3 regions of the Nonomuraea sp. NPDC004186 genome follow, and region 3 is predicted to be linked to each of the others. Evidence: riboswitches for the same ligand, from Rfam matches in the RefSeq annotation. Region 3 holds a riboswitch; each other region holds the start of a gene.
What was found. A riboswitch is a leader RNA that binds a small molecule or an ion and turns the genes downstream of it on or off. The one in region 3 is predicted to bind S-adenosylmethionine.
Positions count from the first base shown of each region.

Region 1: another riboswitch for S-adenosylmethionine. It lies ahead of ACWEPL_RS47635 (ABC transporter substrate-binding protein); the one in region 3 lies ahead of ACWEPL_RS19050 (GNAT family N-acetyltransferase).
Region 2: another riboswitch for S-adenosylmethionine. It lies ahead of thrC (threonine synthase); the one in region 3 lies ahead of ACWEPL_RS19050 (GNAT family N-acetyltransferase).

Region 1 covers NZ_JBSGFQ010000091.1:7,209-10,449, forward strand. Annotated here, with positions in the region: gene ACWEPL_RS47625 (MFS transporter) at 1-350, opposite strand, end outside; gene ACWEPL_RS47630 (helix-turn-helix domain-containing protein) at 410-1,384, shown strand; SAM riboswitch class IV at 1,469-1,589, shown strand; gene ACWEPL_RS47635 (ABC transporter substrate-binding protein) at 1,644-2,750, shown strand; gene ACWEPL_RS47640 (ABC transporter ATP-binding protein) at 2,729-3,241, shown strand, end outside.
Region 2 covers NZ_JBSGFQ010000128.1:28,529-31,769, reverse strand. Annotated here, with positions in the region: gene thrC (threonine synthase) at 1-1,223, opposite strand, end outside; SAM riboswitch class I at 1,237-1,378, opposite strand; gene ACWEPL_RS54930 (RNA polymerase sigma factor) at 1,458-2,012, opposite strand; gene ACWEPL_RS54925 (alpha,alpha-trehalose-phosphate synthase (UDP-forming)) at 2,044-3,241, shown strand, end outside.
Region 3 covers NZ_JBSGFQ010000020.1:136,303-139,543, reverse strand. Annotated here, with positions in the region: gene ACWEPL_RS19060 (hypothetical protein) at 1-136, shown strand, start outside; gene ACWEPL_RS19055 (hypothetical protein) at 639-1,043, shown strand; gene ACWEPL_RS19050 (GNAT family N-acetyltransferase) at 1,218-1,847, opposite strand; SAM riboswitch class I at 1,855-1,955, opposite strand; gene ACWEPL_RS19045 (L,D-transpeptidase) at 2,040-3,221, opposite strand.

The sequences.
Region 1 (3,241 bases), on a different contig from region 3:
GGCGTGAACAGCCCAGTGACCAGCACCAGCGCCAGCATCGCCCAGACCGGCAGCTCCGCGAAGGCCAGCAGCAGACACGTCACCGCCCTGACCACCTCGCCGGTCACCATCAGCGCCCGCGGCGGCAACCGGTCGGCCAGCGAGAGCAGCAACAGCCCGCCCACGATGAACGGCAGCCAGCCGGCCATGTACGCGGCGGCCGACAGGCCGGCCGAGCCGGTCCGCGCATAGACCAGCACGGACAGGGCCAGCATCTTGATCGAGTCCCCGCCGACCAGCAGCGCGAAGCTGCCGAACAGGACCCGGAACTCCTTGACGGCGAACACCTCGCCGAACGTCGCCCCATTCACGTCCACGATGGTGCGGACCGGACCGGCGAGCCGGCGACTCTTTCGGATATAACCGAAAGGTGCCCGTAAGAATCGAGGTCACCCCGCAGGACCTGGTGGCCACCAGGTTCGCGATCTCGCCGCTGATCGAGACCATGCACGCGCAGTGGGTGCTGGCGGGCCGGCTGGAGGCGGGCGTGCACGGCCGGTGGGCCGCTCGGTGGCGGGGCACGTACCGCGAGCTCGAACGCGCGCACCCCGTGCTGCGGGCCGCGGACGCGATCAGCGGCAACCGGCGCGGCACGAACGTCGCCTTCATCGCCCCGCCGCCGACGGCGGTGGACGTGCCGTTCGAGGCGGAGCTGGCCGCCATGCGCAGGACGCCTATGGAGCAGGCGCACGCGGAGATCGCCCGGGCGCTCGCCGGGCGGCCGGCGGCGGGCGGGGTGAGGGAGCTGCTGGCGGGAGCGCGGGTGGTGGAGCGGTTCGCCGACGCGTACGAGGCGCTCTGGACGGAGATCGTCTCCCACGACTGGCCGCGCTTCCGCGCGATCCTGCAGCGCGACGTCGCCCATCGGGCGGGACGGCTGGCGGCCTACGGCTGGGCGGCGGCGCTGGAGGACCTCAGCCCGCAGGTCCACTGGCGACCCCGGGGGCAGATCGAGGTCGAGCTGACCAGCCTCCACGGGCTGCGCCGGCTCGGCGGCAAGGGGCTGCTCTTCCTGCCGTCGGCGTTCACGACCGGCGTCGGCGCCTATCTGGAGGACGCCTGGCCGTACGCGATGATCTACCCCGCGAGGGGCACCGCGGCCGTGCCCGCCGCGGCCGACGCCGACCTGTCGGCCCTGATCGGCCGCAGCCGCGCCCGCATCCTCGCCGAGCTGGCCGAGCCCGCCACCACCACCCAGCTCGCGGCCCTGCTCGGGCAGAGCCTGGGCACCACCGGCGGCCATCTGGCGGCGCTGCGCAGGACGGGCCTGATCGCGGGCACCCGCGTCGGCCGCGGCGTCCTGTACGCGCGCACGCCCCTCGGCGACGCCCTGGTCAACGGCTGAGCACCCCCTCGCACAAAAGAGACAAAAGCCACTAACCATCACCCTGTGCCATATCCAGGTAAATCCTACTGATACAGTCGCTTATGTCACGAGTCCAGTGCGAAGCCCCGGCTTGCTGGACGGCAACCCTCCCACCGCGGCGGGGTGCCCCGGGTGATGACACGGTCGTCGAGCCGAATGGTGCTCCTGGCGGCAAGCGCGGATGTCGAGTCGTGCTGCCCTGTGCCCTTGGCCGGCTGCTCGAAAAGGAAAGGGAAAGATGAAGGGCGGATTCACGCGCCTCGCGGGACTGGGCATGGTGGTCGCGCTGGCGGTCACGGCCTGCGGCGGCGTCGACACGGGTGGTTCCACCGGCGGCTCCACGGGCACCGGCGGCGCGGCGAAGCAGGAGCTCACGGTGACCGCGTTCGCGGGCGCGTGGGGAGAGCTGTTCAAGAAGTCGTTCGTGGAGCCGTTCGAACGCGACACCGGCGCCAAGGTGAACCTCGTCTACGGCGCGAACGCCGAATGGCTCACCAAGCTGCGCGCGGCCGGCGGCAAGAACCCGCCGTTCGACGTCATCGCGTTCACCCCGGACGCGTCGCTGCCCGCGGCCTCCGCCGGGCTGCTCCAGCCGCTGGCCACCGACGGGCTGGCGCACTTCAAGGAGCTGGACCCGGTGCTCGCCGGCAAGTCCGCGTACGACGGCAAGCAGTACGGAGTGCCGCTGACCACCGGCTCCACCGGTCTCCTCTACCGCACCGACAAGATCAAGACGCCGCCCGCGGACTGGGCGGACATCTTCGACAAGCAGTACTGCGGCCACGTCGCCCTCCCGCCGCTCACCTACAACCCCGGCCTGGAGTTCTTCTCGGCCCTGGTCACCTCCCAGGGCGGCACGCTGTCCGATCCGGCCGCCGTGGACAAGGCGTTCGACAAGCTCGCGACGCTGAAGGGCTGCGTGTCCTCCTTCCCCGCCAACGCGGGCAACGCCGCCACCGTCATCGAGAACGGCGACGCCTGGATCATGCCCTTCTGGGACGGCCGCGCCTTCGCCATGGCCCAGGCCGGCTCCCCGATCGGCTTCACCTACCCCAAGTCCGGCCCCGTCGGCGCGCTGACCTCGTATTTCATCGCCGCGGGAACGCAGAAGAGCGACCTGGCGAACAAGTTCCTCGACCACCTGACGGCCGCGCAGAACCAGAAGCCGTTCGCCGAGGGCACCTGGTACGCCGCGGGCAACGACTCGATCTCCTACAGCGAGCCGTTCGAGCAGAAGGTGAAGCACGGTCCCGACGTCTTCAAGAAGTTCATCTGGGTGGACTACGCGGTCGCCACCCCGAAGCTGAACGAATGGCAGCAGCGGTGGAACCAGATCTTCGGCTGACCCCGGAAGAAGGCGGCGGGCACGTCGAGATCGAGGGGCTCGCCGCCGGGTACGACGGCGCGCGCGTGCTCGACCTGGACCGGCTGTCGATCCGCAAGGGCGAGTTCCTGTCGATCCTCGGGCCCAGCGGCTGCGGCAAGACGACGCTGCTCAACTGCGTCGCCGGGTTCGTCCAGCCCACGGCCGGGCGGATCGTGATCGACGGCTCCGACGTGACCCGGCGGCCCCCGTACCGGCGGGGTCTGGGCATGGTGTTCCAGAACTACGCGCTCTTCCCGCACATGACCGTGGCCGCCAACGTGGCGTACGGGCTGCGCGTGCGCAGGCTCGACCGGCGGGAGCGGGACGAGCGGGTGCGGGAGGCGCTGAGCCTGGTCGGCCTGGAGGGGTACGCCGGGCGGCGGCCCCGCCAGCTGTCCGGCGGGCAGCAGCAGCGGGTCGCCCTCGCCCGAGCCCTGGCCATCCGGCCCGCCGTGCTGCTGCTGGACGAG
Region 2 (3,241 bases), on a different contig from region 3:
GCGCGGAACGCGTCGAGGGAGGGCCGGATCACGGCCGTGGGCTGGGCGTCGTCGCTGATCGCGTCGAGCGTCTTGAGCCCGTCGCCGGTGTTGAGGACCACGGTCTCGGCCTCGGGGTCGAGCCGCCCGCTCTCGGCGAGCTTCTTCAGCACGCCCACGGTCACCCCTCCCGCGGTCTCGGCGAAGACGCCCTCCGTCGAGGCCAGGAGCTTGATCGCGGCCACGATCTCGGCGTCCGTGACGTCCTCGACGGCCCCGCCGGTGCGCCGGGCGATGTCGAGCACGTACGGCCCGTCGGCCGGGTTGCCGATGGCCAGCGACTTGGCGATGGTGTCGGGCTTGACCGGCTGCACGACGTCGTGCCCCGCCTTGTACGCGGTGGAGACCGGCGAGCACCCGGCCGCCTGCGCCCCGAAGATCTTGTACGGCGTGTCCTCGACCAGCCCCAGCTGCACCAGCTCGCGGAAGCCCTTGTCGATCTTGGTGAGCTGCGAGCCGGAGGCGATGGGGATGACGATCTGCTCGGGCAACCGCCACCCGAGCTGCTCGGCGATCTCGTACGCGAGCGTCTTGGAGCCCTCGGCGTAGTAGGGCCGCAGGTTGACGTTGACGAACCCCCACTTGTCACCCAGCGGGTCGCCGATCAGCTCGGAGCAGAACCGGTTGACCTCGTCATAGGTGCCGTCGATCCCGATCAGCTTGCCGCCGAACACGCGAGCCATGGCGATCTTGGCCGCTTCGAGGTTGGCCGGGATGAACACGCACGCCTCGAGCCCGGCGCGCGCCGCCGCCGCGGTGACCGCGCCCGCGAGGTTGCCCGTGGAGGAGCAGGAAAGGGTGTGGAAGCCGAAGTTACGCGCCGCCTCGACGGCGATGGCGACGACCCGGTCCTTGAAGGAATGGGTGGGGTTGCCCGAGTCGTCCTTCACGTACAGGTTCTTGAGACCGAGTGCGCGTCCGAGGTTTCCGGCCTTGACCAGTTTGGTCCAGCCGGGGTTCATATTCGGCTTACTGGCGACGTCAACCGGAACCGGGAGCAGCGACCGGTAACGCCAGATGTTGGCGGGGCCCGACTCGATGTCGGAGCGGGTCACGGTACCGAAGGAATAGGCCGCTTCGAGCGGCCCGAAACACTCCAGACACGCGAAGCTCGGACCGAGCGGGTAGCGCGTGCCGCACTCACGGCAGGACAGACCGACAGCAGGACCAAAGTCGAGCGACATGAAGCGAGGCCTTCCCTCATCTTCGCCTGCGGCCACCTTGACCGCAGACCGGAATTGGCACCTTGTCCCGGTCGGCCTCGCCCTGTCGCGAGTCTCAAACCGGGAGGGTTGCCGGGGCTTCGCAGGGCCGGTCCCTCCACCCCTCTGGATGAGCAATATTCAGTTGTTGAAAAGGACTCTACCCGTCCATGGGGCCCAAATGGCCACCCGTCTCAAGATGCGAGACGTGGCGTCTCAGCGATAATCATCACCCAGCACTCCCTGCACGTATTTGCGCGCCTGGTGAATGCGCGACTTGGCGGTGCCCAGGGGGATGCCGAGCTGCTCGGCCACCTCGTTGTAGTCGAGCTGGACGATGTCGCGCAGCACCAGCGCCTGCGCCAGGTCGGGCTTGTCGGCCTCCAGCGCCTCCATGGCGTCGAGCAGGTCGAGGCGCGAGCCCGCGATCACGCTCACCCGCGCCACGTCGGGCTTCTGCGTGGGCAGCTCGTCCGAGGTCTGCTCGGCCGCGCGGCGTTTGAGCGACCTGTACGTGGTGCGCGCGCAGTTGGCCGTCACGATGTGCAGCCAGGTGCTGAACCGCGCCCGGCCCTCGAACCGGCCGATGTTGCGCGCCACGGCCAGCAACGTGTCCTGCGAGGCTTCCTCGGCATCCTGGTGATAGGGGAGGATCCGGGCGCAGTGTCGCATCACATCGGGCTCGATCCGCGCCAGGAGCTCGCCAAGTGCGCGATGATCTCCTCCTGCGGCCGAGCGGGCGAGTTCCTCGGTTAGCTCATCTAGCGCCATAGCTGGGATCCTATGGGCGAAGGGAGCGTAGATGAACAGCGTCCTGGTGGCCTCCAACAGAGGACCCGTTTCCTTTACCGTCTCGGACGACGGCGAGCTGACCATGAAACGCGGTGGCGGCGGCCTGGTTTCGGCACTGTCCGAGGTGGCCAGGAAGGACGGCATGCTGTGGGTGTGCGCGGCGCTGTCCGACGGCGACCGCAGCGCCGTGCGCCTGGTGCCCGGCGGCCGGATCGACCACGCCGGCTACGACACGGGTCCGGTGCGCATGCTCGACATCCCGCCCGCCACCTTCCACCGCGCCTACAACGCCGTGGCCAACTCCACCCTGTGGTTCGTCAACCACCTGCTCTACGACATCCCCAACTCACCCAACTTCGGCACGAGGTTCGAGCGCGAGTGGGAGTCCTACCGCGACTACAACGGCGCGTTCGCGCTGGCGCTGGCCGAGGAGGCCGGCCACGGCGCCCGCGTCATGGTGCAGGACTACCACCTGACGCTGACCCCGGCGATGCTCCGCGCCGAGCGGCCGGACCTGCGCATCGCCCACTTCAGCCACACCCCGTGGGCGCCCCCCGAATACTTCTCGCTGCTGCCCGACGAGGTGGTCGGAGAGGTCCTGGAGGGCATCCTGGGGGCCGATCACGCCGGGTTCCTGGCCGACAGGTGGGCGCAGGCGTTCATGGACTGCTGCGAGGCGCTGCTGGGCGCGGAGGTCGACCGCGTGGGCCGCAGCGTCACCCACGAGGGCCGGACCACCCGCATCGGCGTGCACAGCCTCGGCGTGGACGGCGCCGCGCTGTGGGAGCGCGCCGTCGAGCCCGACGTCGAGTCGCACATGACCGCGCTCAGGGAGCAGGTGGGCGACCGCCGGCTGATCGTCCGCATCGACCGCACCGAGCTGTCGAAGAACATCGTGCGCGGCCTGGTGGCCTACCGCGAGTTCCTCGCCGCGCACCCGGAGTGGCACGGCAAGGTGGTGCACCTGGCGTTCGCCTACCCGAGCCGGCACGACCTGCCCGAATACCGCGAATACACCGCGTCGGTGCTTCGCTGCGCGCAGGAGATCGAGGACGAGTACGGCACCGAGGACTGGGACCCCCTGATCCTCAACGTCAACGACGACTACCCGCGTTCGCTGGCCGCGTACCGGATGGCCGACGTGCTGCTGGTCAACCCCATCCGCGACGGGATGAACCTGGTCGCCAAGGAGGGCCCGATCCTGTCCA
Region 3 (3,241 bases):
CGTTGTGGCCGGCTGGGTCGTTCTCACCGGAACAGGGGGCGATGCGACCACGGCGGTGATCGCGCTGGTGGGCGTGGGGCTGGGGTTTCTCATCACAGCCGTCGTGCTGGCGATCGAGGACCTTAACCGGCACTGATCAGGGAGACCCCAGAGGGTGTCTTTCATCTGGAGGGTTGCTACGTGGGGGTGGCGCGCCCGGTGGTGGTCACACGGGTGTGGCCGAGGATTTCCTGAACGCCTTGCTCGATGAGGACGGCATTGTTGACTTGGGGTCCCGTACGTCGGCCTGCTTGAGGATGGACTTCCACCGCTTCCAGTCCTCCGTGTGCGCGATCGGGTCGCCAAGCTTCGTGGTGAAGGCCGGATCATGATCGGTCCACCTGTTCCTAGCCTTGAGCCGTCGTTCCGCGGTCTGGGCCTTCTTGCGCCCGTAGGAGGGCCAGGAGCGCGGCAGGCAGTGTCCCGGGCGATCGGGTCGGATGCTGTGTCGGTGTCAGCGGCTGTGTCAGCACGCCAACGGCCCGGTATCAGAGCGGTCGGCGACAGTGAATGCACAGAGCGCGAACCGGGGCACGCCCAGCTCGCCCCCGCCTCTCGTGGAAGCCCATTTCATAACAGAGCCAAGGGAGTACGCCACCATGTCCATCACCCTTTCCGACCAGGACAAGCTCACCCTGCGGACCGCTGCATGGGGCGCCGTCTCCCTGATGTCCGCCGCCGGAGCCGCCGGCTCGGCCCACAAGGTCGCCACCGAAGGCTCCATCGCCCTGACCTCCGCGACCGGCCTGGTCGGGCACGTGCTCACCAAGGCGCCCAAGGGCGTGAAGTACGGCAAGTCCGTCGCCGACCTCGCCGACCTGGTGCTGCCGGCGCTGACCGCGTCCATGAACCTGCTCAAGCAGCAGGATCCGGCCGAGGCCGACAACTTCCACAGCACCGTCAGCGTCGCCCTCGAAGCAGCCGCCCGTACCCACCAGGGTCGGCCCAGCCCTACCCTGGCCGAGATGACCCGCAAGATCACCGCAGCGCTCGACGCTGCTTGATGGGATGTCAACCTCGTGTCGCGGGGTCCACTCCGGATCCCGTGACAAGGCGGCGTGACGGGTCAGGCACGGGTCGAGTCCCGCCACCGGGCGGCCAAGTTGGTGGGCGCCGAACTTGCCGACAGGCCGTGTTCAGACGCTCAGGGGCGCCTCACCGCACCCAGCCGAAGCTTCTCAGAGGGCCGGCGAACGGGAGCTCACGGCGGTGAGACGGGCTTGCAGTGCCGGTTTGACGGTAGGCCAGTCTTCGGCGACCACTGCGAACATGGCCGAGTCACGGATCTTGCCCTCCTCGCCGCGCGCCCACGACATGGACCAGGCGCGCAGCACGCCCTCGAAGGGGATGCCGAGGCGTTCCAAGGCCTGGCGGCACCGGTGGTTGCGGGCGTCGGTCTTCAGGTCGACGCGGGCGACGCCGAGCACGTCGAACGCGTACGACAGCAGCAACAGCTTCGCCTCGGCATTGATCCCGGTGCCCTGCGCCGAGGCGGCCAGCCAGGTGAAGCCGATCTCGATCGCGCGCAGGTCCGGCCGGTCCGGCCACCTGCGGGGATCCCACAGGCCGGTGCAGCCCACCGCCTTGCCGTCGCTGAGCCGAACCTGCGCGAATGGGGTCAGCCCGTCGCGGACGAGCTGGGCCGCCAGGTAGTCCGGTATCTCGCGAGCGCGAGGCACCAGCGTGAAGTCGTAGGACGACCGATCCTCCTCGGCCGCCTCCGCGAGATCCGGCGCATGTCGCATCGCCAGCGGCTCCAACCGCACCAGATCCCCGGAAAGGACAGGAACATCAAGCCGCACGCTCATCAGCTCTCCCTCATCGTTCCTGGCATTGGCACCTTTCCCGCGGGTTTCCCGCCGGGGAGGTTGCCGGACCGTCACAGGGCCAGGTCCCTCAGATCCTCTGGATGAACTACCGAGTCGAGATCATGCCTGCACAGGCGGACACCGTCAATGCGCAAGCGGGTCCGCCCAATCAAACCGACGCGGTTTCTCCCATCAGGCGTTGATCGACTTGCCGAGGGCGCTGCTCGCGAGCCAGTCGTCCCATGACTTCGCCCACGGCGTCGGCCCGTTGCCGAACTCGAGCTTCCGCGACGTCCCCGTGACCTCGATGATGTCTCCCCGCTGCGTGAAGTTGTAGAACCAGCGGGCGTTGGCCATGCTGGCGTTCACGCAGCCATGGCTGACGTTGCTGTTGCCCTGCGCGCCGGTCGACCAGGGCGCGGCATGGAAGAACATGCCGCTGTAGGTCATCCTGACATTCCACTTGGTATGGGCGTAGTACTCGCCGGGCCTGCCGATGGTGGCCGAGTCCATGAGGGTCGACGCGGCCTTCTCCTGGGCGATCATGACACCGGACCAGCTCTCGTCGCCCTTCTTGCCCAGGCTGACCGGGATGGCCTTGACGACCTTGCCGTTCTCCCGCACGACCGCCCGGTGGGTGGTGTTGCGGATCTTGGTGATGTGCTCGTCGCCGACGGTGAACGTCAGGCTGCGGTCCCTGGTGCCCCACAGGTCCCGGCCCGCCCGCAGCCCGGCCAGGTGCGCGACCACCGTGACCTTCTCGCCGACCGGCCAGTACTCGCGCGGCCTGAACTGGACCTCGCGGTCGCTCACCCAGCTCCACGCGCCTTCGACCGGCTTCGACATCCGCACCTCCAGCGACCTCTCGACCGCGGCCCGGTCGCTCCTGGCGGTCACGGGGCGCGACAGCAGGAGCTGGACGGGCATGCCGACGCCGACCTTCTCGCCGTCCAGCGGGGACATGCCGCTCTCCAGCACCCGCTTCGGCTTGAGCGTGGTGAACGTGGCCCGCGCGGTGACGGGCTTGCCGTCCCTGCCGGTCGCCTGCGCGCTCACCGTGTACGCGGTCGAGGGCCGCAGCGGCCACGTGGGGTGCCACGTCCCGTCCGCGCCGAGGGTTCCGCGGACCTCATGCCCCTTGGCGTCGGCGACGGTCAGCTTGGTGACCTTGCCGTCGGTGGCCTTGACCCTGACTCCGGCGTCCGGGGGCACCTTCTTCGTGCCGTTCGCCGGGATGATCGACAGCTTGGCTGCGAGGGCCCGCTCCTGTGGGCCGGCGGGCGGTGGTGGGTTCGAGCCACCCGAGGTGCAGCCTGCGGCCAGCAGCAGCGCAGCCGTGAACGTGCTGACGAGTATGGTTCGGCCGTTCCGCATCGTCGATGCCTCCACTCCCC